2 regions of the Clostridium thermobutyricum genome follow, and region 2 is predicted to be linked to the other one. Evidence: a T-box and tRNA genes for the amino acid it is inferred to sense, from the RefSeq annotation. Region 2 holds a T-box; the other holds one or more tRNA genes.
What was found. The T-box of region 2 lies ahead of serS (serine--tRNA ligase). A T-box ahead of a tRNA ligase gene usually reads a tRNA of that ligase, here a tRNA-Ser.
Positions count from the first base shown of each region.

Region 1 (26,066 bases), 2.7 Mb from region 2:
AGAAACAGCTCTTATGGCCTTAAGCAAAATAAGAATAAGGCATTTAGTTGAAGAAGGCGTTAAAGGAGCTAAATTAGTTGAAAAGCTTACTGAAAATCCTAATAAATTATTAGGTGGAATACTTATAGGAAATAATATTGTAAATATAGGAGCTTCTTCTATTGCAACTTCATTGGCAGTTAGAATATTTGGAGCAGATAGTGATATGGCTATTGCAATTTCTACTGGGGTTATGACAGTTTTGGTACTTATATTTGGGGAAATAACTCCTAAATCAATAGCAAAACAAAAGTCAGAGCAAGTTGCACTTAAGGTTTCTAAACCAATACAATTTTGCGTAGGAGTATTTAAGCCATTTGTAATAATATTTACTACAATATCATCTATATTTATAAAAATATTAGGTGCAGATCCTAAAGCAACAGAGCCTTTTATTACAGAAGAAGAGTTAAAAACTATGGTTGGTGTTAGTGAAGAAGAAGGAGTATTAGAAGATGTTGAAAAAGAAATGATTTTTAATGTCTTTGATTTTGCTGATTCACAAGTTAAAGATGTAATGATACAAAGAGTTGATGTTACAGCTATAGATATAAATGATGATTATAAAGAAATTTTAAGAGTCATAAAGGAAGAGCAATTTTCAAGAATTCCAGTTTATGATGATAGTATAGATAACATAATAGGTGTTTTAAATGTAAAAGACCTTATAATAGCTGGTGAAAGAAAAGGTGAGTTTAAAGTTAAAGATTATATGAGAGAAGCCTTTTTTACTTTTGAATTTAAGAAAATTACCGAATTATTTAATGAAATGAAAAAGACTAGAAATCATTTAGCCATAGTTTTAGATGAATATGGTGGAACAGTTGGAATAGTAACTATTGAAGATTTAATAGAAGAAATAGTTGGAGATATAGAAGATGAGTATGATCAAGAACGAGATATGATAGAAGTCATTAAAGAAGATGAATATATTGTAGATGGAAGTTCTAGATTAGATGATGTAAGTGAACTTATTGGAGTTAATATGGAATCAGAAGAGTTCGATTCTGTAGGTGGACTTATAATAGGAGCTCTTGGTAGGATTCCAGAAGATAAAGAAGAAGTAATAATAGATAGAATAAAGTTTATAGTAGAAGAAGTAGATAAAAATAGGATTAAAAAAGTTAGAATATATACTTAGGATTGGGGATAGCAATTTTTGCTGTCCCAATTTTTTTGAGAGGATGATGTTAATGAAGTTTTTAGATTTAGCTATATTAGAAGCAAAAAAAGCTTTAGAAGAAGGAGAAGTTCCAGTTGGAGCTGTAATTGTAAAAGATGGAGAAGTTATTTCAAAAGCACATAATATGAAAGAAACTTTAAAAAATCCTCTTGCTCATAGTGAAATCATTGCAATAAATGAGGCTTGCAAAAAGAATGGAGATTGGAGATTAAATGGATATGAAATGTATGTTACTTTAGAGCCTTGTTCAATGTGTGCTAGTGCAATAATTCAAAGTAGGATTTCAAAATTATATATAGGTACTTTTAATATAGATATGGGGGCTTGTGGAACTGTTATAGATATAACTAATAATAAATATTTAAATTCAAATTTAGAGGTTGAATGGAGGTATAATTTAGAATGTAGTGAACTAATAAAAAGATTTTTTGAAGCGAAAAGAAAAGTAAAAAAGAGTAAATAAAAGTAAAAAAGAGTAAATAAAATACAGAAAAAGTAATTTATTTTCTAAAAAATTACAAAAAAATAGCTCCTAAAATATTAAAATACACAAAAAATTCATAAAATTAACTATATTAATAAAACTTAGAATCGCAAAAATAGTTTAATTTAACAATTAAGGTAAGATAACTCTTTTAAATAGATAGTAGACAAAAACAATTTAAACTGAAATAAAATTAAAATAAAAACTAAAAATGTATTAATTACATTAAAATAGAATAAATTGTTGAAAATTGGATAAAAACAATTTAAAAATTAGGAGAAATATATATTATTAGAATTTTAAGGAAAAGGATTAAGCCGTTGTTAAGTATTTAATAAAGGATAAATAAAGGGTTAAATTTACCTGTAAATTATTGAAAGTTTAACCTTAAACAAGTATATTTAGCTTGTCGAAACATTATTAGTTTATTTTGAAAATAATTAAATTCTGTTAGGTTTGATATATTAAAATATACTAATTTCTAAAGAGGTTATGTATGTAACTTAACAGAATTATAATTATCTATTTAGGAGGGATAATTATGAAACAGTTAAAGATTGCTTGTACAGCTGTATCAAAAGACTTCTTCAAAACAGAAAGACCAACAGTATGCGTTGAAGATACTGATTTTACAGATGTAGCTGCGATAGTAGTAACAGCTTCTGAAAAAGAAGTAATTAAAAAGGCTTATGCAACTAAATTAGGAATTCCAGTATTCGTTAAATTAGAAGCTGGTGAAAGTCTTGATAGTGAATTAGTACCTATGGTATATCACGTTATTGATGATAACAAATTTGATGAAACTCTATATAACAGAAAAATTGAAGCAGCAGCTAATGAATATGAAGAAAGAGTATTACCACCTTTCTTTGGTAGTTTAAAAAAATATGTTGAAAAAGGAAATATACAATTTGATTGTCCAGGTCACCAAGGTGGACAATACTTCCGTAAACATCCAGCAGGAAGAATGTTATATGAATTCTACGGAGAAAATGTATTTAGATCAGATATATGTAATGCAGACGTTGCATTAGGAGATTTATTAATCCATGAAGGACCAGCAGTTGCAGCAGAAGAACATGCAGCTAAAGTTTATAATGCAGATAAAACATATTTTGTTATGAACGGAACTTCTTCATCAAACCAAGTAGCTATTAAAGCAGCTGTAGCACCTGGGGATTTAATATTATTTGATAGAAATAACCATAAATCAAACTATATTGGAGCATTAGTTCAAGCTGGTGGTATTCCAGTTTATTTAGAAACTGCTAGAAACCCATTTGGTTTCATTGGTGGTATTGATGCACACTGTTTTGATGAAGAGTATATTAGAGCTGAAATAGCTAAAATAGATCCAAAAAGAGCTAAAGAAGAAAGACCTTTCAGATTAGCTATTATCCAATTAGGAACTTATGATGGAACAATTTACAATGCTAGACAAGTTGTAGATAAAATAGGACATCTTTGTGATTACATCTTATTTGACTCAGCTTGGGTTGGATATGAACAATTCATACCAATGATGAGAGATTGTTCTCCATTATTATTAGAATTAAATGAAAATGATCCTGGTATCCTTGTAACTCAATCAGTTCACAAACAACAAGCAGGATTCTCACAAACATCACAAATTCACAAAAAAGATAGTCATATAAAAGGTCAAAAAAGATATATTGACCATAAACATTTTAATAATGCATTTATGGCTCAAGCTACAACAAGCCCATTTTATCCTTTATTTGCAGCATTAGATGTAAATGCTAAAATGCAAGAAGGTGAAGCTGGAAGACAATTATGGCATGATTGTGTAACTTTAGGAATAGAAGCTAGAAAAATGGTACTTGCTAACTGTGAAATGTTTAAACCATTTATACCAACTGAAATTAACGGAAAGAAATGGGAAGAATATCCAACTGAAGAAATTGCAAATAATATTGAATTCTTCAAATTCCACCCAGGACAAAAATGGCATTCATTTGAAGGATATGGTGAAAATCAATACTTCGTTGATCCTAACAAGTTCATGTTAACTACACCAGGTATAAATGTTGAAACTGGAGAATATGAAAGTTTTGGTATACCAGCAAACATACTTGCTAACTACTTAAGAGAAAATGGAATAATACCAGAAAAGAATGACCTTAACTCAATATTATTCTTAATGACTCCAGCAGAAACTATGACTAAAATGCAAAATTTAGTATCTCATTTAGTTAGATTTGAACAATTAGTTAAAGAAGATGCACCATTAAGTCAAGTTATACCAACACTTTATGCTAAAAACGAAGAACGTTACAGAGGATATACTATAAGACAATTATGTCAAGAAATGCATGATTTCTACAGAGAATCAAATGCTAAAGAATATCAAAAACAAATATTCAGAAATGCTTCATTCCCAGAAAGAGTAATGAATCCATATGATGCAAACGTAGAATACTTAAGAAACAACTGTAAATTAGTTGCTTTAGAAAAAATTGTTGGAGAAGTAGCACTAGAAGGAGCTCTTCCATATCCACCAGGAGTATTCTGTGTTGTTCCAGGAGAAAGATGGACAGAAACAGTTCAAAAATATTTCTTAATACTTGAAGAAGGAATAAATAAATTCCCTGGATTTGCGCCAGAAATTCAAGGTGTATATTTAGAAGAACAAGCAGACGGAAAAGTTAAAGCTTTCGGATATGTATTAGATAAATAATTCTAATTTTTAAATCAGAGAATCTAGACACTGAATATTAAGTGTTTAGATTCTTTTATATTAAGTAATATCAATAATATTAGATAATTAATGCTGAATTCACAATTATATTAAATAAGCTATATAATAATTTTAAAATTATTATATAGCTTATTTTTTTATTTATAAAAATTAAAAAAAAATATATAATATATAATAAATATGAATAAAAGGTTATAATTATTAAAAAAGATAAGTGGGAGGATAAATATGAATAATCCAGTAGCTTTTGAAATTTTTGGATTTAAAGTTATGTGGTATGGAGTTTTAATTGGAATAGGTATAATATTAGCTTTTATATTAGCTTATTTTAATGCAAAGAAAAAAGGATTAAACTTCGACACATTAATAGATGTATTTTTAATTGCTTTTCCTTGTGCCATTATAGGAGCAAGGGTTTATTACGTAATATTTGAATGGGATTATTATAGAGGAGACATAGGAAAAATACTAGATATAAGACAAGGTGGGCTTGCTATACATGGAGGACTTATAGGAGCATTTTTAGTAGCTTTTATATATACAAGAATAAAGAAAATTAAATTTTTAGCATATGCGGATTTAGTTGCACCATCTATAATTTTAGCTCAGGCTATAGGAAGATGGGGAAATTTTATGAATAGTGAAGCTCATGGAGATGTAGTTACTAAAGAGTTTATATCTCATTTCCCTAAGTTTATACAAGATGGTATGTATATAGGAGGTCAATATTATCATCCAACCTTCTTATATGAATCTTTATGGGACATATCAATGTGTTTAGTCCTTATATTCATACTTTATAAAGTTAAAAAAGGGTATGAAGGAGTATGTATATGTAGCTATATGATATTATATTCTTTAGGTAGATTTTTTATAGAGGGACTAAGAACAGATAGTTTAATGCTTTTAGGACTAAGAGTAGCACAACTAGTTTCTTTAGCAGGAATAATTGTTGGATTAATAGGGATATTAAGTATTTATGTAAAAAATAAAAGAGTAAAATTATCATAATTAAAATAAGAACTTGAATATATAAATTCAGGTTCTTTTTATATAAAAAAATTGGATCAATAAGGAAATTAAATTTTATATTGGTATTTTATATGAATAAAATTATAACAAATATATGTAAAATAAGCATTTAAATAGAAAAGTAAATGATTACAACACATAATGTTAAAAAAGTTAATAAAATAATAATTATTATATATGCTTGTCCTCTTGTATTATAAGAAAGATAGTATTAAGAATGACAATTAAGGGGAGGCAATAAATGAACTTTTTTAAATCATTTTCTAAATTTCATAAGATTTATTTTGTAGTATTCCTAGTGTTAAATATTGTACTTTTCTTTGTTCCAGCAATTCAATCTGGTTCATTAGATTCAATTTTAACTTTAACAGGAATAATAGGATTAGTAGCAACAATTGCAGGGCTTTTTGCAGCCATATATACTGCTAGAGCAAGTGTAGTATGTTATATATGGGGATTATTAAATACATCATCATATGCATTTGTAGCATATCACAGTCATGTATATGGGCAAGTGATTTTATATGTATTTTTCCAAATCCCAATGCAATTTGTAGGTTTTTATTTATGGAATAAAAGCTTAAAGAGCGGAAATACTGGTGAAATAGAAGTTAAAAGAATGACTGGGAAGAATTGGGCTGTATTAGCAATATTCTTCATAGTAGTATGGATTTTATATGGAATATTCTTAAAATACTTACCAAATATATTCCAATGTTTATTCCACACACACATTGATTCAGATAAACAATATATAGTAGATGCATTAACTTCAACATTAATGATTTGTGCTGTTATAATGGCGACTAAGAGATATGTTGAACAATGGTATTTCTGGATAGCGTCAGATGGAGTTGGGATAATATTATTTATACTTTCCTTAATAAGTACAAAACATTTTTCATTAAATTCATTATCAGGAGCAATAATGTGGACTCAATTCACTTTAAATGCTGTTTATGGATTTATTAACTGGAAGAGATTAAATAAAAATAAATAATAATATTTAGGATAGAAATTTTAAATTTCTATCCTTTTTTTATTGAAAGATATTTTATATTTACTGTTGTTCTAATTTTAATTTTTTTGCCATCATTAAAATTAAATTTAATGTAGAATAATAAGTACAAGCTTAATTATGATTTAATTTTTATATATCATATAATTTTATAAATTACTTTTTAAAAAGTGATTTATATTGTTTTTAAAATTAGATTAAAATTGATTTAGATTGAGAAATAAAAATTATTATTAGTAAAATTTTATAGTATAAAAATATGCGGAAGAATATAAAATAGGAGAAAGTTAAGATGAATAGTACAAATAAAAGAAAAATAATAATATCTATTATTATATTATTAATTGTTGTAATAATAGGAATATCTACTTTTATATATTTTAAAGGGCAAAGTAAATATCAATACATTAATAGCAAAGGTGATAAATTTACTAGTAATGAAATATCAGAGATAACTATAAATAATTCAAGAATAGAGATTTTAAAAAATCAGTTAAAAAACGAAGAAGAGAAAAATTTAGGTACTATTACTAACGAGGGAGCTAAAGATTTACAAGCTTCTATTCCAAGTATATCTGGTGATAGTGCAAAAAATATATTAGCTTTACAATATCAGCTTTTACAAAATCTCCAACAAGATGTAAGCGCAAATTAGTTTTAGAGAAAAAAGTTTCATTTATTTAATGAGGCTTTTTTTATTTAACAATATTATTTGGTAAATTTATATAATGCATAATAGTATTGAACTATATAGCTATTTATGATAGAATGAAACAGAATTAAAAAATGCGTTTTAATATTTATATTAAAGCAATCAATTTTTATAGCATTATGGAGAGATGTCCGAGTGGTCGAAGGAGCACGCCTGGAACGCGTGTATAGGGGAAACTCTATCGTGGGTTCAAATCCCACTCTCTCCGCCAGAACCGTGCTAGATGGGGAGTTAGCGGTGCCCTGTAACCTGCAATCCGCTATAGCAGGATCGAAGTCCTCAGGGAGGCCTTAACTTGTTTGGTCTGCCCTATGCAAGTGGTGTTGATGGCTGGGTCCCACGCAATGGAAGCCCATGAACCTTGTCAGGTCCGGAAGGAAGCAGCAATAAGTGGTGTCTTTCCGTGTGCCGTGGATAAATCTGGCCTGAGCTAACTACATAGGTAACGCTTATAAGTTATTGTCGAAGTGAGGTGCACGGTTTTTTAATGAAAAAAATTAAACGTACATAAATATAAATTTTTGGACGCGTTTTAATAAAATCAAAGTAGGTTACTCTTCAATAGGATTAACATATAAAAACAATAGGACAAGAAAAAGAGGGATTATTGCCACACAATAAGATCCCTCTTTTTCTTGCCCAAAAATATATATAGATATTAAATATTATTTTTAGAATTAGTTTTTATATTATAGTTTATTAATGCTGTTTGATCTTCTTCTGGAAAATCAAATTGAATTTTCCATTCACCTTTAAATGTATAATTGACTTTATTTTCAATTAAAATTCCTTCATCCATAGTTATTCCTTTAGGATTAATAATTTTATAGTTTAAATTTTCTACGTTACTTTTATCTTCAATTCTTGATGATAAATGAATATATTTATCAAGGTATCCACAGTTAAAAGTTATAGTATTATCGGATTGAGTTTTTAATTCAGCTGCTATAGTGGAAGTATCATAAAATTCTCTAATTATTAGAATTCCTGAGCCAAATATAATTAATGCTAATAAAGGAATTATTAGAAACTTAAATTTTTTATTATTTATCATTTTAAAACTACTCCTTTAATAATTAAATAGAATTTTTTTAAATTAATATGATAGCATTTAAAACTTTAATTTTTTGCTGTTTTTTGTAGTATAAATATAAGTTTCCTTCGACATTTTTTTCATATAAAAAAAGATAATCTAATTAAATATTAGATTATCTTTAAAATAAATAGACTATCTTCTTTTTAAATCCACAAATTCAAAAATTAATCCACTGTTTTCATCTGCTAATTCACCTGAATTGTGGATAGTTTCCCATTTAGAATAATCAATCTGTGGAAAAAATGTATCTGCTTCAAAATCTTTTTTTACATTAGTTAAATAAAGTTTACTGCAATATGGATTAAGGAGATTATAAACTTCTCCTCCTCCTATAACAAATACTTCTTCTTCTGAATCTTTAAAATTAGATATAGCTTCTTCTAAAGAATGTATAACAGTTACTTTATCAGAATCTACTTTAAAATTTTTATCTCTAGTTAAAATATAATGATGTCTATTTGGTAAAATTCCAGGAAGAGATTCAAAAGTTTTTCTCCCCATAATAAGGCTATGGCCTGAAGTTATAGATTTAAATCTTTTTAAATCTTCAGAGATATGCCATAAAAGCTTATTATCTTTTCCAATAGCATCATTAGATGCCTTAGCTACTATAATTGATAGCATTAAACAGATACCTCCATTTTTATAGATGGATGATGTTCATATCCTTCAAGCTTAATATCATCAATAGTGAAATCATAAAAATCTTTTATTTCAGGATTTATCCAAAGTTTTGGAGCTTCAAAAGCATCATCTTTTCTAGTTAATTGAAGTTTCATTCCTTCAACTTGGTTTTCATAAATATGAGCATTATTTATTACATGAGTAAATAAACCAGGTTTAAGTCCTGTAACTTGTGCAATTAAATGTACAAGAACTGCATATTGAGTAGTATTAAATGGTACTCCAAGTGGAATATCTCCTGAACGCTGAACTAACATACAATTTAATTTACCATCTGTTACATCCCACATTGTTAAGAAGCAACAAGGGTGTAGTGCACCAGTATCTAAATATGGAATTTGCCATAAGTTTATCATCATTCTTCTATCCTGTGGATTTGTTTTTAATGCATGGATTAATTTATCAAGTTGGTCAAATTTTTTAACTACCCAACCATAAGATGTTCCTATTGTTCCATCTTCCATCATCCATTCATTCCATATATTTACGTTTTGCTCTTGTAATTTTTTTACGCTGTTTGATTGATCTTTATATATCCAAAGAAGTTCTTTAACAGCTGTTTTAAATGCAACAAATTTAGTTGTAAGAATAGGGAATTCTTTTTCTAAATTAAATTGCATAATTTGGTGAGGTAATTTATAAGTTGCTACACCGGTTCTATTTTGGTCATAATATCCGTTTTCTAATATGTTTTCAACAATATTTAGATATTGTTTATCATAAAGACTCATAATATGACACCCCTTTCTAAATTATCATCTAATTTTAACATAATATGACCTTAAAGAAAAAAATAAAATTTAAAATATAAAAATATATAAAAATAAAGACGTATCCTAAAAATTTTTAAGATACGTCTTTATTTATATAAAAAGTACGTGTAATAAAGTAAGAATAATGAAACTTACTCCTAAATATTTATGTGTTTTAAAACCTTTATTAAATATTCTAAGAATACCTGATATAAAAAGTATTAATAATACTATGGCAGCTAATGAGCCCAAAATATATCCTAAATTCCACTTAAATCCCAAATGTATAAATATATATACATGAATAGAAATAACTGCAAATCCAATAGCTGATAGAGGAATGTGCAATTTTTGAACTATTTTTGATATATATATTAAAAATTTTTTTAATTCATTTGTTAGAAAACTTGAAATAAAATCTTTTGAGGTTTTAGAAAGTCTAAACTTTGTTTTATCAATTAAGTTCCAAATAAAATTAAATGTTTTAGGATTTATATATTTTAATATTAATCTAATACACCAAAGACTTATTACTATAAGAAATAATATCTCACAAAATGTACCAAGATTTGAACTAAAATGTTTTAAAAATCTATAACTAAAATTTGATAGATAATTTTTACTAAATGAAAAAGCAATGAATATAAAAGCTATAATTGGAAGTATTAAACCAATTAGAAAAGTATTTAAATTTTGCTTTTGAAATTTTGATAATTTTTTCATAGAAATCCCTTCTTCTGAGTTGATGATTTAATTATATATTTCAACAGATGATTAAAAAAAATAATTTACTTAATATTTTCATAAAAATAAATTAAGAAATTAATGTATATATTAGTTTTTTCATAAAGTAGTATAGTTTATAAAAGCTTGTATACACTATAAAAATATAAATTTAAGGTTAACATATAAAAACTATGATAATAATTATAAAGAAGAGTAAATATTAAATTATATAATTTTTATATTAATATCTTGAAAGTTTAATTGGTTTATAAGAATACTCTTAAAATAAAAGTAGAACATGAATTCTCATGTATAGTATAATTAAGTTATATAATTTACTTAAAAAGGTGGTGCAGATATTTTGGCATATACTGCTTTATATAGAGAATGGAGACCAAAGACATTTGAGGATGTCATAGGACAAGAACATATAACAACAACACTTAAAAATCAAATATTAAATGATAGAATTGCACATGCATATCTTTTCTGTGGAACTAGAGGAACAGGTAAAACTTCTACGGCTAAAGTTTTTGCAAAAGCTTTAAATTGTCTTAATTTAAATGAAGGTGAACCTTGCAACGAATGTGAAAATTGTAAAAGAATAAATGAAGGGTTACTTATGGATGTTACTGAACTTGATGCAGCTTCAAACAATGGAGTTGATAAGATTCGTGATATTATTGATGATGCAAAATATCCTCCACAAGAAGCAAGATTTAAAATTTATATTATGGATGAGGTTCATATGCTTTCTACTGGAGCTGTAAATGCATTTTTAAAAACATTAGAAGAACCTCCACAAAACGTAATATTTATTCTAGCAACTACAGACCCTCAAAAATTACCTATAACTATACTTTCTAGATGTCAAAAATTTGACTTTAGAAGAATAAGTAATGATGAAATTGTTAGTAGGCTTAGAAAGATAGTTGAAGCAAAAGGAGTTTTTGCAGAAGATAAAAGCTTACAACTTATATCAAGAGTATCAGATGGTGCAATGAGAGATTCGCTTAGTATATTAGATCAGGCAATAGCTATGGGAGATGGAAATGTAAATTATAGCGAACTTGTAGCAATGTTAGGGCTTGTAACTAATGAATATTTATTTCAAATAGTATCAGCTTGTATAGAAAGAGATATAGAAAAAACAATGCAAATAATTGATAAGATTGTTTTTGCAGGAAAAGATGTATACTTATTTATAAAAGATTTAATAGCACATTATAGAAATCTTCTTATGGTTAAAGTTACAAATAATCCAGATGAAGTTTTAGATATGTCTCTTGAAAATATTCAACTTTTAAAAGAACAGGCAGAGAGAATAAGAGTTGAAGAAATTATGAGATGCATAAGAATTTTTCAAGAGTGTGAAAGTGATGCAAAAGCTACTAAACAAGCTAGGCTTTATTTAGAATTATCAGTTATAAAGGTTTGTAAAATACAATATGATACTTCTAATGAAGTAATATTAGCAAGAATAAATAAATTAGAAAGTACATTAAAATCTGGAAAAATACAAGTTTCTAAAGTAGAAGCTGAAACTGCTGTAACTTCTATGCAAAAGAAAGTTCAAAATGTAGTTAAAGAAGCTCCTAAAAGACCAATTGATAATACTCCAGTAGATGAAAATAGTACTTTAACTGTTAATGATGTTCGAAAAGCTTGGAAAGATATATTAGAAACATTTAGAAATAGAAGACTTATGGTTATATATGCTTCTATAACAACAGGTAAAATTACTGCTTGTTCAGGTGGAGTAATAACTATAAATTATGATAATCAATATTCATTTAATAAGGATAGACTTGAAAAACCAGAAAATAATAAGCTTGTAAATGAAGTATTTACTGAAATTCTTCGTTCAAGAGTTAGAGTACAATTTACTGTTGATGAAGGAGAGGAAAAAGTGAAATCAACAGAAGAGGTATTAACAGATGTAATTGGCTCAGATTTTTTAGAAATTATAGATGAATAGTAGCAAAAATAAATGATAATCATAGTATAGAATAAGCAGAGCTTGTAGGTGAATGTACAGATTTGCTTAAATATAGAAAAGTTTAAATAAATACTATATAATAAGAATATATTTTGTTATAAGAAGGAGGAATTATATATGGCAAAAGGTGGATTCCCAGGTGGAATGGGTAACATGGGTAACTTAATGAAGCAAGCTCAACAAATGCAAAAAAGAATGGAGCAAATGCAAAGAGAAATGGAAGAAAAGGAATTCGAATCATCAGTAGGTGGTGGTGCTGTTACTGTTAAAGCTAATGGTAAAAAAGAAATCCTAGCTATAAACATAAAACCTGAAGTTGTTGACGAAGACGATGTAGAAATGTTAGAAGACTTAGTACTAAGTGCTGTAAATGAAGTATTAAGAAAAGCAGATGAAGAAACTGCAAATCAAATGGGGAAAGTAACTGGTGGAATGAACATACCAGGATTATTCTAATAAATTTAAAGCAGATAAGAGGTTTTACTTCTTATCTGCTTTTTGTTGTATATAAATTATACTTTAAGAGGTGAAATTAAAATGGATTTTAAGATAAAAAAATTTAATGAGCTTGATATAAATGAACTATATGAAATTTGTAAAGCCCGTTATGAAGTTTTCGCTTGTGAACAAAAGATATTTCAAGAAAATGACTTTGATGATATTGATAAAAATGTTTTTCATATATTTTTAGAAGAAAATAATAGAGTAATTGCTTATGCTAGACTAATAAAAAGTGGAATAAAAGGCAATTATGCTTCGATAGGAAGAGTGTTAGTAATAAAAGAATATAGAAGAAAAGGGATAGCAACTGAACTTATGAAAAAATGTGTGGAGTTTTTAAAAGAGCATTGTAATGAAGAAAAAATAAAAATTTCAGCTCAGCTTTATGCTAAAAAGCTTTATGAATATGTTGGATTTAAAATAATTTCAGATGTTTATGATGAAGTTGGAATTCCTCATGTTGAAATGAAATATATAGGAAGTAAAGGAGAAAAATAAATGAATTTAAATGCTATACACCATATTGCAATAATAGTTTCAGATTATGAAAAATCAAAAGATTTTTATGTAAATAAATTAGGATTTTCTATAATAAGAGAAAATTATAGAGAGAGTAGAGATGACTATAAATTAGATTTAAAATTAGGTGATGTTGAATTAGAAATATTCGGTATAAAAAATAGTCCAAAGAGAGTTTCAAGACCAGAAGCATGTGGATTAAGACATTTAGCCTTTAAAGTAGAAAATATAGAAGAAGTTATAAAAGAATTAAATTCTAAAGGTATAGAAACAGAGGAAGTTAGGATTGATGAATTTACTAATAAAAAAATGACTTTCTTTAGAGACCCTGATGATTTGCCATTAGAATTACATGAATAGTTAAAATAGGGGATTTTATAAGAGAAAATAAGTGTAATAAGATATATTGTTAAAAAGGGTGGTACCGCGAAAATTTTTGCCCCTTGAGTATTATTATACTCAAGGGGGTTATTTTTAGGAGGGAATTAGTAATGAAAAGAAATAGAATAAGGTTAATAGCATAAATAAATAAGATAATAACTTAAAATTTTTTTAATAAAGAAAGATATCATTTTTTATTACATAATATGGTAAAATTAGTTGTGAGAATTTTTAAGAGGGTGAGAATTATGAATATTTATGGGAAAATAATTGTTTTTATTTGAATAATAGCTTTACTTATTTATTGTACTGTTAAGTTTATTAAATATAAAAATGGGAAGAAAGTAAATTTATTAAGAGAATTGGTGAATTGTACTTTCTACTTCTATCTTATAGTAGTTTTATATTATACATTTGGGGCAGTGTATACAACTAGTTATGAGATAACATTTAACTTTATTCCGATAAAAAAAAGTATAAATATGATAAATACTAATTTAGGAAATGCTATTTATCAGATAGTAGGAAATATATTGATGCTAGTTCCATTTGGATTTTTTATTTCCTTATTATATAAGAGAGCTAGAAATATTTTAGTAGTAGGATGTTTAGGATTTTTATTTTCTTTTTTAATAGAAATCATACAGGCTCTTTTGGGAAGAGTTGGAGATGTAGATGATTTAATATTTAATACTATAGGAGCTATGATTGGATTTATAGGATATAAGATTATATTTTTAATCTTAAAAAAGCCATTTGAAAAATATTTTAAAGTAATAACATCTGAAAGAGAGATTTTAAAATCATTATTTCCAGTAGCTTTATTAGGGCTTTTTATAGTTATACCAATAAATTTAAATAATATATATTCATATTATAGAGATAATTCAATTAAAGTCTCAGCTATTCCGGAAATAGTACAAAAAGATAATTATAAGATTGTAGCAGAAAATAAAGATGAAAATAATTATGTTGAAATTATGTCAGAGGATAATAACGGAAATTTAAAAATTAGTGAATATATTGATAATGGGAAAAAGCGTATTTTAGAATTAGTAGAATCTATAATAACAGATAATATAAGTGAGATTTATACTTATAGAGATGATGAGGGTACATTTATAAATTATTTCACAAGTTTTAATTATGATAGTGAGATAATAACAAATATAAGATTTTATTCTAGGTGTAAAGAAGGAAAAATTGTAAAGCTTGAAAGTGAAAAAGATATTATAGAAGTTAAGATTGAGAAACCGTATATGATTAAAAATATAGATGTAAGTGATTTAAAAATGAAAGATACTACTAAATTAAAAATTAAATTAGAAAAATAATTTCTAATAATATTAGATATTTATGGGAATAAAATAATATGAGTAATTAACATAAGGAGTAAATCTTTTATGTTTTTTATGGACTGTAAATAGATAATAAAAGGAGAAGTTAATTTTATGAAGAGGCTTAAATTGAATTTTATTAGTATAGTATTTTTAGTGCCAATTGTACTTATAATTTCAGGATGTTTTCTAATCAAATCAGAAGAATCGAAAGAAGTAATATCAATTGATACTCTAGAAAATACTATAATTCCTAAACCTTTAAGCTTTGAAAAAACTGAGGGTGAATTTACTTTAAGGAAAGATACTATAATTTATGTAAAAGGAAATACAGATGAAGAAACAGAAGAAATTTATAATATAGCACAATTTATGAAAAGTAAAATAGAGCCAGCTACTGGATATAATTTAAAAGTTAAAAAAGAATATCCTAAAAATAAAAAAAATTTTATTTATTTAACTACGACAGGAGCAGAAAAGGAGCTTGGAAGTGAAGGGTATTTATTAAATTCTTCAAAAGATAATATTAAAATAATAGGATATAAACCAGATGGAATTTTTAAAGGAATTCAAACATTAAGACAGCTTTTTCCTTCAGAAATAGAAAAGCCTTGTGTTGTAAAAGATATAGAATGGACTATTCCAGCAGTAAATATAAAAGATAAGCCAAATTATGAACATAGGGGAATAATGATTGATGTAGTAAGACATTTCTTTACTGTAGATGAGGTAAAGCGTCAAATAGATATGGCAGCAGCATATAAAATAAATAGAGTTCACTTACATTTAAGTGATGACCAAGGTTGGAGATTAGAAATAAAAAAATGGCCAGAGCTTGCTTTAAAAGGTGGTCAATTACAAGTAGGTGGGGGAATTGGAGGCTTTTATACTCAAGAAGATTTTAAAGATATAGTTAAGTATGCTCAAAGTAGATATGTAGAAATTATACCTGAATTTGAAATGCCAGGACATTCAAATGCAGCATTAGCATCTTATGGTTTTTTAAATCCTGATGGAAAGCCTAAAGATTTATATACTGGAACTAAAGTAGGTTTTAGTTCGTTTATGACTAGAGATGAAAAAACTTATTCATTTATAGAAGACATAATAAAAGAAATTTCAGAAATATCTTCTTCTAAATATATTCATATAGGTGGAGATGAAGCATACGCAACAAGTAAAGAAGATTATAACTATTTTATGGGTAGAGTATCTAAAATAGTTCAAAAGTATGGAAAGACACCAATAGTTTTAGATCCAGCAGATACTTCACCAGATATAAATTCTGATACTATACTTCAAAACTGGAAAAATTCAAATAAAAGTGCCGTAGAGAAAAATATGAAAATGATAATATCTATTGCAGAAAAATCATATTTAGATATGAAGTATAATGAAAAAACTCAATATGGATTAACTTGGGCAGGACTAATTCCAATAGATAATGCATATAATTGGGATCCAATAGATTATGCACCAAAAGAACTTATATTGGGGTTAGAATCACCACTTTGGACAGAAACAATTGAAATAGAAGAAGCTATGGATTTTATGATATATCCTAGACTGCTCGGATATGCTGAAATAGGTTGGACTCCAAGAGAAATGCGAGATTATAACGAATATAAAATTAGGCTTTCAGCTCATGGAGAAAGAATGGAGAATAAGGGAATAAATTATTATAAAGATCCATCTATTTGGAATTAAAATATTTATAAATAAAAAAGAGCATTGTAATATGATTTTTAATCATTTTATAATGCTCTCTTTAAATTAAGGATGTTTTTCATTTAACTCTGTGAATAAAGAAATCAAAAGATCTAATTTTTCTGATCCCATAGCATTAGATAATTCTAAATACCAATCATCTAATATTTTATTTATAATTGGTATAAGTTTTTTACCTTCTTCAGTAAAGTATATATTTAAGCTTCTTTTATCAGCTTTATTTTTAACTCTCATTATCAAGTTTTTATTTTCTAAAGTTTTCATTACTCTACTTGCTGCGGCCTTATCCATACATGTATTCTGGACTAAAACATCTTGGATTGAACCTTCATTGTGCATAAGCTCTTTTAAGTAAGCAAATTCAGCTGAACTTATATTTAAGTCTTTAATATAATTTGCTACATAAGCATGATATTTTTTTCTAAAAAGGGCAGAATTTTTTATTAAATCTAGATTCTTAATACTCAACTTGAAAACTCCTTTATATTAAATTACTAATTTCCTATCACTAATTATAGCATATATTGAAACTAATAACGCAACTATGCAAACTATACAAGCTCCAAATAGACTTCCAGTTACATTTTGTATATTTAAAGTTTTAGATAAGAATTGTAAAATTAATGGTGATACGAATTCTCCAAAATATAATCCTGTAGTTACTATAAGTATTGCTAAAGCTGTATGTGTTTTATGTACTAAGTTTGATGCAAATAACATTCCAAAAGGAATTACATCACCAAATCCAAATCCAACAAATATTGCTCCAAGTAATATCATTGGCATACTATGTGAAGTTCCTAATATAATAAATCCTAAAAACATAGATATAAAAATAATTAATGAGAAATATCTTTTAAATATTTTTATTAGTTTTGGGAATATCATTGCAGAAATTAATGAAGTTAATGTACCTATTGAAACTATATTAGCTGCAGTAGATGCACCACCTAAATTTCTTAATTTAACTAAAAAGTCCATATTTGTAGGAATAGCATAAAATGCAATAAGTCCTAAAAATACTAAAATAGCATATTTAAAAATTCCTTTATTAAGTTTAATATCTTCTTCAAGATTTCCTGTGCTTAATTTTTCTTCATTATTTTCGTAGTCATTTGGTAAAAAGAATACAATTAAAAAAAGTACTATAATTGCTACAGCATAAACTAAGAAAGAATATCTCCAACCTAAACTTACAAGGAAACCTACAAATAAAGTAGAAATTATTCCACCTAAGTTAGTAGTTGCAGTTGCGAAACCCATAAATTTAGCTCTTTCTTTTCCATGAAAGAAATCGCCTATTAAAACTAAAGAAAGAGGAGCTGTTACTCCAAGTCCTAATCCAAGAATAACTTTTGTAAATAGAAGTACATATATATTGGGGCTTAAACTAGAAGATAAACCTCCTATAGTATATAAAAGTAATCCTATAATTATTAAATTCTTTTTTGATATAAATTTCATAAATGCTTTATTTAATAATCCAATAGGAATACATATTAAAGCTGGTAATGTAACAACTAGCTTTATAAGTGTTTCAGGAGCATTTATGAAATGTGATTGAATTCCGTTAAGTGCAGGTGCCATGGCGGCAGTTGCTATAAGGGATATGAATGATAATGATAATATAGATAATTTTTGCATTTTATTCATAATGATTTCTCCTTTGTTATTATTGTTGTAAAGTCAACTAAATTTTTTTAAAAATAAAAAGTTGATTTATCAACTAAATGAAGTTTAACATAGCTTTGTTGACTTGTCAACTATATTAAAATTTTTTAGGCATAAATAAAATACAGTGTGGAAAACTTAGTGTATAATATATAGTAGATTTGAGCTTAAATGCTTCATTAAATATTATAATTTTTTTGAAAAGGAGATATATTATGGACTTTTATCCAGTTGCTATAGAAAAATTAATTGGAGAGTTTGCTAAACTTCCAAGCATTGGGCAAAAAACTGCTCAAAGATTAACTTTACATATCTTAAATTTACCTGATGAAGAAGTTAAAGAATTTGCAGATGCTCTTGTAAAAGCAAGAGGAACTATAAAATATTGTTCAGTTTGTGGTAATTTTACAGATACTGATCCTTGTTCAATTTGTGGAAATCCAAATAGGGACAAGAGTACAATTTGTGTTGTTGAGCAACCAAAAGATATTATGACAATGGAAAAAGTTAAGGAATTTAATGGACTTTATCATGTTCTTCATGGAAATCTTTCTCCAATGCAAGGAAGAGGGCCACAAGACATAAAAATAAGAGAATTAGTTGCAAGAATGAGTGATGCTGTTAAAGAGGTAATAATTGCAACAAATCCTAACATTGAAGGTGAAGCAACAGCTATGTATATAGCTAAAATATTAAAGCCATTAGATGTTAAAGTAACAAGAATTGCTGCTGGAATACCAGTAGGTGGAGATTTAGAATATGCCGATGAAGTAACTTTATCTAAAGCACTTCAAGGAAGAACTCAAATATAAAAGAAGGACTCAATTATAATAATTGAGTCCTATATAGATGGGAGTTAGAAGTTTTGTTTGAGAATGAGTGAAAAGCTTCTTATAGTTCTAATTTATGATTAAGAGAAAAAAGTGTTACAAATAAAAATAAAAAAGTGAATAAGCTTGTCCATATTGGTAATAATAAAAATAAGATAAATTTTTTTAATATGGAGGGGAACAAAAATGAAAAAAAGTAACATAAAGGAATATTTTAATAATATATTAGGAAATAGAAGTGAAAAAGATTATATACTAGAGCAAATAAGTGCCATAAAGGCAGAAATGGAAATTGCAAGCAGTGCATTTGATAATGTTAAAGATCCACTTCTTATAGAAGTTGCTATATATGCAGAGAGAGCAGCTATGAAAAGATATTCTTATTTTATTGAACTTGCAAAAAAGAAAGGGATTGTTGCATCTAATGGATATATTATAGAAAATTGTACTAGACTTGCGGAATATTAAGTTTTATAGTACTTTAAAGTGGCTATATAAAAGGTGAGGTGAGTTTATGGATATTGGACTATTTGTTTATGGTATTATTGGATTAATAATATTATATGTAATAATAAAACTTCTAAAATGGCCTATAAAGTTATTAATAAATGGTATTATAGGAGTTATACTTCTATATGTAGTCAATTTATTAGGTGCTGGATTTGGAATTCATATAGGAATAAATATTGTAACTTCATTAATTGCAGGTATTTTTGGAATACCAGGAGTTATTGTTATGATAGTATTTAATTTTTTTGTTTAAAAACATAAACTATCTTAAAGATTATTATATAAAAATCTTTAAGATAGTTTTTTTATTTATATTTATTAATAAACAGTTAAGAAAATATTAAGGTTTTGAACAGTTAATATTAAGATTTTTTCTCTATCATTTAATTATAAGTTAATAGGGGGAAAGGAAATGAGAGTTTTAGAGGTTAAAAATCTTAAAAAGTCTTTAAGTAAAAGAGAAATAATAAAAGACTTAAGTTTTACTGTAGAAGAGGGAGAGGTATTTGGATTTTTAGGACCAAATGGTTCTGGTAAAACAACTACTATAAGAATGTTAGTAGGTCTTATAAAACAAAACTCAGGAACTATTGAGATTTGTGGAAAAGATTTAAATAGAAGAAGAGAAGAAGCGTTAAGAGAGGTTGGAGCAGTTGTAGAAAATCCAGCACTTTATAAATTTTTATCTGGAAAAGAAAATCTTATGCAAATTGCTAGGGTTAGAAAAATTCCAATGAGTGAAGTGGAAGATTTAATAAAGCTTGTTGGATTAGAAAACAGAATAAAAGATAAGACAAAAAGATATTCTTTAGGAATGAAGCAAAGACTTGGAATTGCAGCAGCCTTATTAGGTAATCCAAAGCTTTTAATTTTAGATGAACCTACAAATGGATTAGATCCATCAGGAATTATTGAATTTAGAGAATTAATAAAAAAGATAGCTAAAGAAAGAAAAATAGCGGTATTTGTTTCATCTCATATATTAAGTGAGATAGAGCAAATGTGTGATAAAGTAGCTTTTTTAAAAGATGGTTTAATAAAATCAGTAGAAACAATGGGACAATCTGTTTATGGAGCAAATAAAGAAAACTTTGTATTAGTTCATAAATCAGAAGAAAAAGTAGTTTTAGAAATTCTAAATAGACAACCATTTATTGACTCAATTCAAGTTGTAGAAAAAAAGATTCATATGACTTTACATGAAAAAACATCACCAAAGCTTATAAAAGTATTAATAAATAATGATATTTTAATTGAAGAAATTTATAAGAATAGAGATGGATTAGAGCAAAGATATATGGAGCTTGTTGAAGGAGGAAATAAATAATGATATTAACTTTAATTAAAAATGAATTTATAAAATTATTTAAAAGACCTAAAACTTGGGTTTTATTAGGATTATTTTTTCTTTCTGCAGCAGGTCTTACTGGACTATCTTATCTAGAAGAGAAAAATACTCTTGATAATATTAATCCCAAATATAGAATTGAAATTGAAAAAAGTAATCTTGAACATTATAAAGAAAACGTAAAAATAGCAGAAAAAGAATGGAAAAATTCTAAAAATGCTCAAGAAAAAGAAAGTAATTTAAAATGGTTAGAACAATCAAAAATAGATTTAGAAAATGTACAAGATGAAATTAAAAGATTAGAAAAATTAATTGAAAATCCACCAACATGGCAAGAGGAGTTAAAAGAACAAATCAAAGCAAGAGAAGAAAGTCTGAAATATATGGAATCAGATGGAGTTTATAGTAAAGCACAAATTGAAGCTGATAAAGAGTGGTTAGAACTTGATAAATATTATCTTAAAAATAATATAAAGCCAGTAGAAATGTGGGAGTTTAATCCTATAATGGCTCTTTTAAATTTTGCATTTATACTTAGTGTTGCGATTCCAGTTTTTATAGCCGTGTTTGGAAGTGATATAGTTTCAGATGAATCTACAAATGAAACTTTTAAGTTCTTACTTATACAACCAGTTTCTAGAGGGAAAATACTTTTATCAAAATTTTTAACTTTTTTAATTACATCAGTAACTTTAATATTTGGTGCTCAAGGAATAATATTTGGTATTATAGGAGCTATAAGAGGTTTTAAAGGATTTGACCAATTTACTAAAGTTGGTCTTAGATATGAAATAGATAAAGAAGTACTCCTTAAAGAAGGTTATGAAACTTTAAAACAAATAGAAGGTACAGGAGAATGGATTACTTACGGAGAACTTTTAGGGCAAAGTTTATTTTTACAACTTTTATTTGTTATAGCATGTTGTGCTGTAGTATTTATGATTTCAACTTTAGTTAAGAGTAATATGGTTGGAATGGCAGTGTCTATAGTATTAGTAGTTGGAGGTTCTGTATTGCCTTTAATGATACCTAAAATTGCTAAATTGGCACATTTAACTTTCTTAGGTTATGGAAATGCGCCAGCAATAATAAATGGAGATATAGCACATGTATTTAATACAAATGTAAATTTTAGACCAGGAATGGGAATGGTGATATTATTAGTAACGACTATAATTTCATATATAATAGCACATATAGTATTTGAAAAAAGAGATATTTTAGTATAATGATATATTAATAAAAAATATTAAAAGGTTCTAAATTTTTATATGAATTTAGAGCCTTTTATTTTATAAAAATTAAAATTTGATATAATAAGGTAAAATAAATATTTAAAAAAATAGGAGGGACTAATTATGGCAGCAGGAGTAGGAGTAAACTGTGAAGAGTGTCCAGAAAAGAAAAGTGGGGATTGTGATGGAAAAGATTTAGGATGTGTTTGTTTTAAATGTCCAAGAAAATTAAGTGTATGTATGATTACAAAGTATTGTAGAGAAACTGAATCTGTACTTTATTTTGGACCAGAATGGTAGGTAAGTATATGGAAGAGAAATTAAAAGAATTAAAACTAGAATTAGATAAAATCGGAAAAATGAATTCAGCTTTAGAGCTTATATACTGGGATATGCAAACTAAAATGCCAAAGAAAGCTATAGAACAGCGTTCTGGAATTATAGAGCATATATCTGGAGAAATATTTAATATGACAACATCTGATAAAATTGGAGAAATTCTTGAATATTTCTCAGGAAATATTGAAGAATTATCAGATAAAGACCAAGCAATAATTAAGTATGCAAAAAAGAATTATGAGCAAACTAAGAGAATACCGGATAAAAGATATAGAGAATTCATAGTTGCGTCAGCTATTTCAGAAGGAGCTTGGGAAGAAGCAAAAGAAAAGAAAGATTTTGAAATATTTAAACCATACTTAAAGAAAATGATAGATTTTCAAAGAGAATTTGCAGAATATTATGGTTATAAAGAAGAGAAATATGATGCTTTATTAGATAGGTATGAAGAAGGTTTTACAGTAAATGAATTAGATAGAGTTTTTTCAGAATTAAAAGATGGAATATTTAAAATTCTTAAAAAAATTGAGAAAAGTGGAAAAATAGTAAATAAAGATTTCTTTATAGGAAACTTTAGTAAGGAAGAGCAAGAAAAGTTTTCTTTATTTGTTTTAAATAAAATGGGATATGATTTTGAAAAGGGAAGACTTGATGAAAGTATGCATCCATTTACTATAGGATTTGGAAACAAAGATGTTAGAATAACTACTAATTATGATAATCCTGATTTTACAAATGCATTATTTAGTTGTATCCATGAGGGAGGTCATGGAATTTATGATCAAAATATTCCTGATGAACTTCAAAATACAGGATTAGATACAGGACTTTCAATGAGTATTCATGAATCACAATCTAGATTTTATGAAAATATAATAGGAAGAAGCGAAGAGTTTTGGGAATACTTTTTTCCATATGCAAAATATCAATTTAAAGAATTTGAAAATATAAGTTTTAAAGAATTCTATGAAGGAATAAATAAAGTTAGTTCTTCTCTTATAAGAACAGAAGCTGATGAGTTAACTTATAGTATTCACATAATAATAAGATATGAAATAGAAAAAGAACTTATTTCAGGAGAATTAGATGTTGATAATGTGAAAGAAGAGTGGAATAAAAAGTATAAAGAATATTTAGGAGTAGAACCCAAAGATGATAGTGAAGGAATTTTACAAGATGTACATTGGTCAGATGGTTCATTTGGATACTTCCCAAGTTATGCATTAGGAAATCTTTATGGAGCTCAAATGTTAAATGCTATGGAAAAAGATTATAAAGAGCTTTATAATGATTTAAAAGTTGGAGAGTTAAGTTATATTAAAAAATGGCTTAATGAAAATGTCCATAAATATGGAGCAATATATTCACCAAAAGAATTAATAAAAAGAATTTCAGGAGAAGAATTAAATCCGATATACTTCTTGGAATATTTAAATAAAAAATATAGCAGGATATATAAATTTTAAAAAAATAAAGGGTAAAAGATAACTGATTCAGAAATTCAATTTTTTAGAAATTTATATAATTAATTGATAGAAATGTTTAAAATTTCAAGCCTTTTTCTTAGATGTTAATAAATTGTCAAAAAAATAGATTTTTTTATGACATAGACTATTAAATTATTATGATATAATCTTTAAATATAGCTAATAAACAAAAAAGTTTTTTAGCTATTTAATTTTACATTTATTTAGAAAAATAAAGTCAAAAGGAGCAAAAGAAAATGAAAAAGAATGTGGTCACTATTGGATCATTACTTGTTGCACTTGGAATTGTGTATGGTGATATAGGAACATCACCTCTTTATGTAATGCAAGCAATACTTTCTACAAATAACAATTATTCATCGGCCAACGTTATTTTAGGAGGAGTATCCTTAGTGTTTTGGACATTAACTTTACAGACTACTATAAAGTATATTATTTTTACTTTAAGAGCTGATAATAAAGGTGAGGGAGGAATATTTGCCCTATATACTTTGGTTAAGAGATACGCTAAGTGGCTTATTGTACCAGCTATAATAGGTGGAGGAGCATTACTTGCAGATGGTATATTAACACCACCAGTTTCAGTAACTTCAGCTATTGAAGGGTTAAATGTACTTTTCCCTATTAAAGACGAGGTTACTATAGTAATTGTAATAGCAATAATTTTAGTGTTATTTTTATTCCAAAGGTTTGGAACTGAAAAGATAGGAAAAATATTTGGTCCTATAATGCTTATATGGTTTTTAATGATAGGTATACTTGGATTAGTTCAACTAACTAAAAATCCTACTATAATAAAAGCTATAAATCCTTATTATGCAATAAGATTAATATTACATGGAAATAGTGCAGTATACATTTTAGGAGCAGTATTCCTTTGTACTACAGGAGCTGAAGCTTTATATTCAGATCTTGGTCACTGTGGAAGATCAAATATTTATTATACATGGGTATTAGTAAAGATTTGTTTAGTACTTAGTTATTTAGGGCAAGGAGCATATCTTCTAGCTCATAATGGGGATCTTATTACAGAAAGTCCATTCTTCTTAATAATGCCTCATTGGTTTATTATAATAGGAGTTATAATAGCTACACTTGCAACAATAATTGCCAGTCAAGCTTTAATATCTGGTTCATTTACACTTGTTTCAGAAGCAATAAAACTTAATATTTTCCCAAGACTTCATATTAGATATCCTAATGGAGAAAAGGGGCAATTATATATAGCAGCTGTAAACTATGCTTTATGTATAGGATGTATAGCAATAGTATTAATATTTAAGAAATCTGAAAACATGGAATCAGCATATGGTCTTGCAATAACAATAACTATGCTTATGACAACAATACTTTTATCACAATATATGAGATATAAGAAGAAGAAAAAAGTTTTATCAATTATTATTTTAGTGGTATTTGGAACTATAGAAACAAGTTTCCTATATGCAAATAGTTTTAAAATAATAAGTGGTGGATATATTACATTACTAATTACAGCAGGTTTAATATTCTTAATGTATATTTGGTCATATAGTTCACAAATCAAAAAGAAATATAGAAGATTTGTCAGTCTTTTTGACTATGAAGAAAAATTTAATTTAATAGAAGAAGATAAAGAACTACCTCTTTATGCAAGTAATATTGTTTATTTAACTAAATCAAGAAAATGGAGTGAAGTTGAAAATAAAATAGTTTATTCAATATTTAATAAACAACCAAAGAAAGCACAATATTAT
Region 1 covers NZ_KB850956.1:26,943-53,008, forward strand. The annotation lists gene HMPREF1092_RS00155 (HlyC/CorC family transporter) at 1-1,180, shown strand, start outside; gene HMPREF1092_RS00160 (nucleoside deaminase) at 1,233-1,685, shown strand; gene HMPREF1092_RS00165 (ornithine decarboxylase) at 2,248-4,404, shown strand; gene lgt (prolipoprotein diacylglyceryl transferase) at 4,654-5,436, shown strand; gene pnuC (nicotinamide riboside transporter PnuC) at 5,699-6,457, shown strand; gene HMPREF1092_RS00180 (hypothetical protein) at 6,768-7,130, shown strand; tRNA gene HMPREF1092_RS00185 (tRNA-Ser) at 7,309-7,398, shown strand; RNA gene ffs (signal recognition particle sRNA large type) at 7,402-7,667, shown strand; gene HMPREF1092_RS00190 (hypothetical protein) at 7,846-8,241, opposite strand; gene HMPREF1092_RS00195 (dihydrofolate reductase) at 8,416-8,907, opposite strand; gene HMPREF1092_RS00200 (thymidylate synthase) at 8,907-9,698, opposite strand; gene HMPREF1092_RS00205 (hypothetical protein) at 9,831-10,442, opposite strand; gene dnaX (DNA polymerase III subunit gamma/tau) at 10,807-12,423, shown strand; gene HMPREF1092_RS00215 (YbaB/EbfC family nucleoid-associated protein) at 12,562-12,900, shown strand; gene HMPREF1092_RS00220 (GNAT family N-acetyltransferase) at 12,982-13,443, shown strand; gene gloA2 (SMU1112c/YaeR family gloxylase I-like metalloprotein) at 13,444-13,824, shown strand; gene HMPREF1092_RS16330 (VanZ family protein) at 14,211-15,179, shown strand; gene HMPREF1092_RS00235 (beta-N-acetylhexosaminidase) at 15,297-16,889, shown strand; gene HMPREF1092_RS00240 (MarR family winged helix-turn-helix transcriptional regulator) at 16,956-17,378, opposite strand; gene HMPREF1092_RS00245 (MFS transporter) at 17,397-18,563, opposite strand; gene recR (recombination mediator RecR) at 18,797-19,393, shown strand; gene HMPREF1092_RS00255 (DUF2508 family protein) at 19,598-19,879, shown strand; gene HMPREF1092_RS00260 (pro-sigmaK processing inhibitor BofA family protein) at 19,926-20,174, shown strand; gene HMPREF1092_RS00265 (ABC transporter ATP-binding protein) at 20,334-21,248, shown strand; gene HMPREF1092_RS00270 (ABC transporter permease subunit) at 21,248-22,498, shown strand; gene HMPREF1092_RS17015 (hypothetical protein) at 22,628-22,804, shown strand; gene HMPREF1092_RS00280 (carboxypeptidase M32) at 22,813-24,309, shown strand; gene HMPREF1092_RS00285 (KUP/HAK/KT family potassium transporter) at 24,567-26,066, shown strand, end outside.
Region 1: it encodes a tRNA-Ser, which carries the amino acid that the T-box ahead of serS (serine--tRNA ligase) is inferred to sense. The anticodon was not compared.

Region 2 (5,514 bases):
TAGATAAAGAAGAAATGTTTATATTTAAGAAATTAAAAAAGTCAGAACAACATCATTGTATTAGAGTATGTAATGATGCAATACAAATGTTGAAAGATCATAATAAAAAATTAGAAATAGAAACTTCTAATAAAACACAAGAAGAGACAACGTTGAGTATTAATCAATACAAATTAGGTAAAATTGCTTTATTACATGATGTTGGCAAATCCATTTTTCCTATAACAATTATTGATAAATCAATAATTGTTATATTAGATAAATTAACTAAAGGTAGGCTTAGAAACTATGATAAATATGAAAAAGTAAATTCTTATTATAATCATCCAATAAGAGGAGTAAAAATTCTTTCGCAATTAAAAAAATATGATAATGAATTTTTAGATATCATAGGTAATCATCATAAAGATTTAAATAAGAATGATAACTTATATTTAAGTATTATAAAAAAGTGTGATGATATGAATTAATTATTTAATGTAAAAGGGAATATAAGGTGGTTTTTTAATGAATTCTAAAGAGAGAAGAGAAAAATTAATTATTAATCTTAAGACCAGTAATTATCCTATTAAAGGGATTAAACTAGCAAAATTATATGGTGTAACTAGACAAGTAATAGTTAAAGATATAGCTATATTGAGAGCAAAGGGGGAAAATATAATAGCTACTCCTGATGGCTATAGTCTAATTGAAAAAAATAATAGATATAGAGATGTGATTGTTACAAAACATTCTAATGAAGATTTAAAAAGAGAAATGGAGATTATAGTTAAATATGGTGGTATTATAGAAGATGTTATAATTTCTCACTCTGTTTATGGTGAAATAACTGGATCTATAATGGTTAAAAATTTAAATGATTTAAATAAGTTTTTAGAGAGATATAATTCTAATGATACAATACCTTTATCAATGTTAACTAATGGAATTCATATGCATACCATATCATCTATAGATAAAGAGTCTATGCAGTTAATAAAAAAAGAATTAAAAGATGAAGGATTTTTAGTTTAATATAAGTTTTAAATATAAAATTTTAATTAAGGAGGAATATATAATGGATTATGATGTTTTAATTTTAGGAGGTGGAATCGTAGCTTGTGCAGTTGGCTATGAATTGTCTAAATATAATCTAAATATAGCTGTAATTGAAAAAGACTATGATGTAGCTGATGATATAGCTGTAGTTAATACTGCAATTGTTTATGATGGATCTGAAACATCTAATGCATTAATGGCAGGACTTGAGAATATAGGTAGTGAACTTATAAGAGAAACTTGTTCTAAATTTAATATTCCTTATAGAAAAATTGGTTCATTGAGATTGTCCTTAGATGAAAAAGAAGATATTAAAATAAGAAATATGTATTCTGTAGCAAAAGATAGGGGAATTTTAAATGTTGAGCTTATAGATAAGCAAAAGATAAAAGAAATAGAGCCAGAGCTTGTTGATGAATATGATAGTGCTCTTTATTCTAAAAATACTGCTATAATTGCACCTTATGATTTAGCAATTGCTTATGCAGAAGTAGCTTCTGATAATGGAGTTAATTTTAGGTTTGAAGAAGAAGTATTAACTATTAAAAAGATATCAAAAGGATTTGATGTAACTACTAATAAAAATAAATTTAAATGTAAATTTGTTATTAATACTATTCCGGATGAAATATATATTGATGAAGAAGATGAAGTTAAAGAAATTATTCCAGAAGATAATGGAGTTAGAAAAAGTATGAATTACTTATTTACTGAAGGAAAAGTTGAAAAAAGTTTAAGTAAAATAATAACAAAAGTTATTGATGATGATACATTTATTATAAGCTCACCTATGATTAATGGAGACACAATGATATGTATTAAGTATACTGATAAACTTAATATTGATAGAGGAATAGAAATAACTAACCTTGTTTTACCTAAGTTAAAAAAATGTAATGTTAGTGATATGGTAAGAGAAGTCTATAAAAAAGATGAAGTATTAATTGATGATAGCAAAATAGATAGTGGATATATAAGAGTTACTGGAAAGCATTATGGGAAACTTACAATTGCACCAGCTATAGCAAAAAGTATAAAAGGAAGACTAGTAAATAGTTTAAATGCTAGCTTAAAAAAGAACTTTATTGATAAGAGAAGAGAATCTTATAGAATAAGAGAAATGACTAGAGAAGATGCGAATGAAATAATTAAGCTTGATAAGAGATATGGAAACATAATATGTGCATGCAATAATATTAGTGAAGGTGAGATAGTAGATTGCATTAGAAGGCCTTTAGGAGCTAGAACACTAGAAGGTGTTAAAAAGAGAACAGGTGCTGGTTTTGGAAGTTGTCATGGCTCATATTGTACAAGAAAAATAATGAGTATATTAGCCCGAGAAATGGACAAAAATATTATAGATATAGTTAAAGACTCTAATGATTCTAATATTGTATATGGAAGAATTAAAGAGTTTGATGAAGTTTAATGGAGAAGATTTTTATGAATAGTGAAGTTTTTACAAGTATAGTTAGAGTAAAAAGTGACCCTAAGCATAGAGTTGTTTCTGTAAAAAGCACAGCTCCTATAGATAAGACATTATGGAAAGAATTATCTAAAGTTATTAGTAGACTTTATGTTAGTACACCTATAAATATAGGAGATACAATTTGTAAGAATATTTTAAATACAGGAATAGATATTATATGTACTAAAAAAATAACAAGATAATTATTATATTTTATAAATTGTTTATTTTAACAAATTATTATGTTAAATAGTCTAGTAAAATATTGACAAAGTAATTAAATTTGTAATATAGTAAATGTAGATTTATAATATATAAACCTGTGAAGAGGCTAAGTAGTTTTAATTAGGTTTTTAGAGAGTCAGTGGTTGGTGTAAACTGATAATTCTAATTATTACGAATCCACCTTGGAGGGACTGTGAATTAAGCAGTACGGGAAACCGTTAAATTTTTGAGTGGATAAAGCATATGCTTTATCAATTAGGGTGGCAACGCGGAGTCTTTCGTCCCTTTTATAAGGGAGAGAGGCTTCTTTTTTATGTCCGTAAATAACTAGTATTTATTATTAAATTAATATAAGGAGGAAACTTAAATGTTAGATTTAAAAAGAATTAGAAGTAATGCAGAAGAAATAAAAGTTGCACTTACAAATAGAGGAGAAGATTTTGATGTAGCTGTTATTGATGAATTAGTTAAGCTTGATGAAGAAAGAAGAAATATATTAGTTGAGGTTGAAGCTTTAAAGAGTAAAAGAAATCAAGTTTCATCTGAAATTCCTAAATTAAAAAAAGAAGGGGAAGATGTAACTTCTATAATGGCTGAAATGAAGGAATTAGGAAATGAAATAAAAGAACATGATTCAAGACTTTCAGAAATAAATGAAAAAATTGATTATATTATGTTAAGAATACCTAACATACCAAATCCACAAGTTCCAGAAGGAGCAAGTGATGAAGATAATGTAGAAATAAAAAGATGGGGAGAAACTCCAAAATTTGAAGGAGAACCAAAAGCTCACTGGGATTTAGGTGTTGATTTAAATATTATAGATGCCGAAAGAGGAGGAAAAGTTGCTGGTTCAAGATTTACTTTCTATAAAGGTATGGGAGCAAGACTTGAAAGAGCTGTATTAAACTACTTTATGGATAAACATTCTGATGATCATGGCTATGTAGAAGTATTACCTCCATATATGGTTAATAGAAATAGTATGACTGGAACAGGTCAATTACCTAAATTTGAAGAAGATGCATTTAAAGTAGAAAATAATGGATTCTTCTTAATACCAACTGCAGAAGTACCTGTAACTAATATGTATAGAGATGAAGTTTTATCAGGTGAAGAATTACCTATAAAACACGTTGCTTATTCAGCTTGTTTTAGAGCAGAAGCAGGTTCAGCTGGTAGAGATACTAGAGGACTTATAAGACAACATCAATTCAATAAAGTTGAATTAGTTAAGTTCTGTAAACCAGAAGATTCTTATAATGAATTAGATAAATTAGTTAGAGATGCAGAAGAAGTTTTAGAAGAATTAGGATTACCATATAGAAAAGTTAGAATTTGTAAAGGGGACTTAGGGTTTACTGCTGCTTTAAAATTTGACTTAGAAGTATGGATGCCAAGTTATAATAGATATGTAGAAATTTCAAGTTGTTCAAACTTTGAAGATTTCCAAGCTAGAAGAGCTAATATTAAATACAAAGAAGATCCAAAAGCTAAACCACAATTTGTTCACACATTAAATGGTTCAGGATTAGCAATAGGAAGAACAGTTGCAGCTATATTAGAAAACTATCAAAATGCAGATGGAACTGTAAGAGTACCAGAAGTATTAAAAAGATATATGGGAATAGATGTAATAAAATAAATTATAAAATAAAAAAAGGTATCATAATAGAAAGTATTTTTCCATATGATACACTTTAGAGTGTCGGCTTTGTCGGCACTTTTTTTATAATTTAAACTCATTTAATAAGAATTTTGCTACGCCATTATCATTATTTGAATCTATAACTTTAGTTGATAGTTCCTTAAGTTTTTGAACTGCATTTTTTACCGCAATTTTATTTTCAGCAAGCTCAAACATTGGAATATCATTTAAATTATCTCCGAATACTGTTAAATTAGTAAAAGAATTTTCTTTCATCAATCTTTTTATTGAATTAGCTTTTGAAGATTTATGACTAAAAATCTCTAAAATAAAGCAGTCTCCTCTATCATAGATATCTTCATATGCATAAGCAGATATATTTTTTATTTTTTTTACTTCTTCATATAAAGAAAGTACTTTAGATTTCTTGTCCATTACAAAGAAATATAAAACATTAGAGTCAATAGGAAGAGCTTCTTTAATAAAACTTTTTAATTTGCTACCTTTTCTCTCATTCATAAATTTTATTTGATTGCTGCTTAATTCTTTATCAAAATAAACATAAATATGATTTTCTTTTAATGTGTAAGTGAAATATGAAATGTTAGATTTATCTAATATATTTTTTATACTTTGAACTGAATCAGATTCTATTGAATTATAGTGAATATATTTACTTTCTTTTAAGCTATATGTTGCAGCACCATTCATAACTATTACAGGTAATTTTAAATTTAAATCTTTTAATAAGGGTACAACAGTTGCTGGAGTTCTTGCAGTAGCTATGGAAAAGTTCATATCTGTATTTTTAAGAAGCATATTGATATTATTTATAGTATACTGTGATAATTGAGCATCAGAATTTAAAAGTGTGCCATCTAAATCTGAAATATATAAATTCATTCTAATCTCCTTTTAAATATAAATTTTTTATAATTATAGTCTAAATATGGATATATAACAATAATTTATTAGCAAAAAGAATATATAAAATAATAAAAAGTTATTTTTGATAGGATTAACATAATAATTAAATAATACTATTAACTTAATATATTGATATATTGATTTAAATTATAAAAATTAAATAATAAATTATCAAATAAATTATGTTAATAATAAAATTATAAAAAAA
Region 2 covers NZ_KB850956.1:2,772,597-2,778,110, reverse strand. The annotation lists gene HMPREF1092_RS13005 (HD domain-containing protein) at 1-470, shown strand, start outside; gene HMPREF1092_RS13000 (transcription repressor NadR) at 508-1,014, shown strand; gene HMPREF1092_RS12995 (NAD(P)/FAD-dependent oxidoreductase) at 1,058-2,467, shown strand; gene HMPREF1092_RS12990 (DUF1667 domain-containing protein) at 2,482-2,709, shown strand; T-box leader at 2,820-3,020, shown strand; gene serS (serine--tRNA ligase) at 3,099-4,376, shown strand; gene HMPREF1092_RS12980 (Cof-type HAD-IIB family hydrolase) at 4,461-5,282, opposite strand.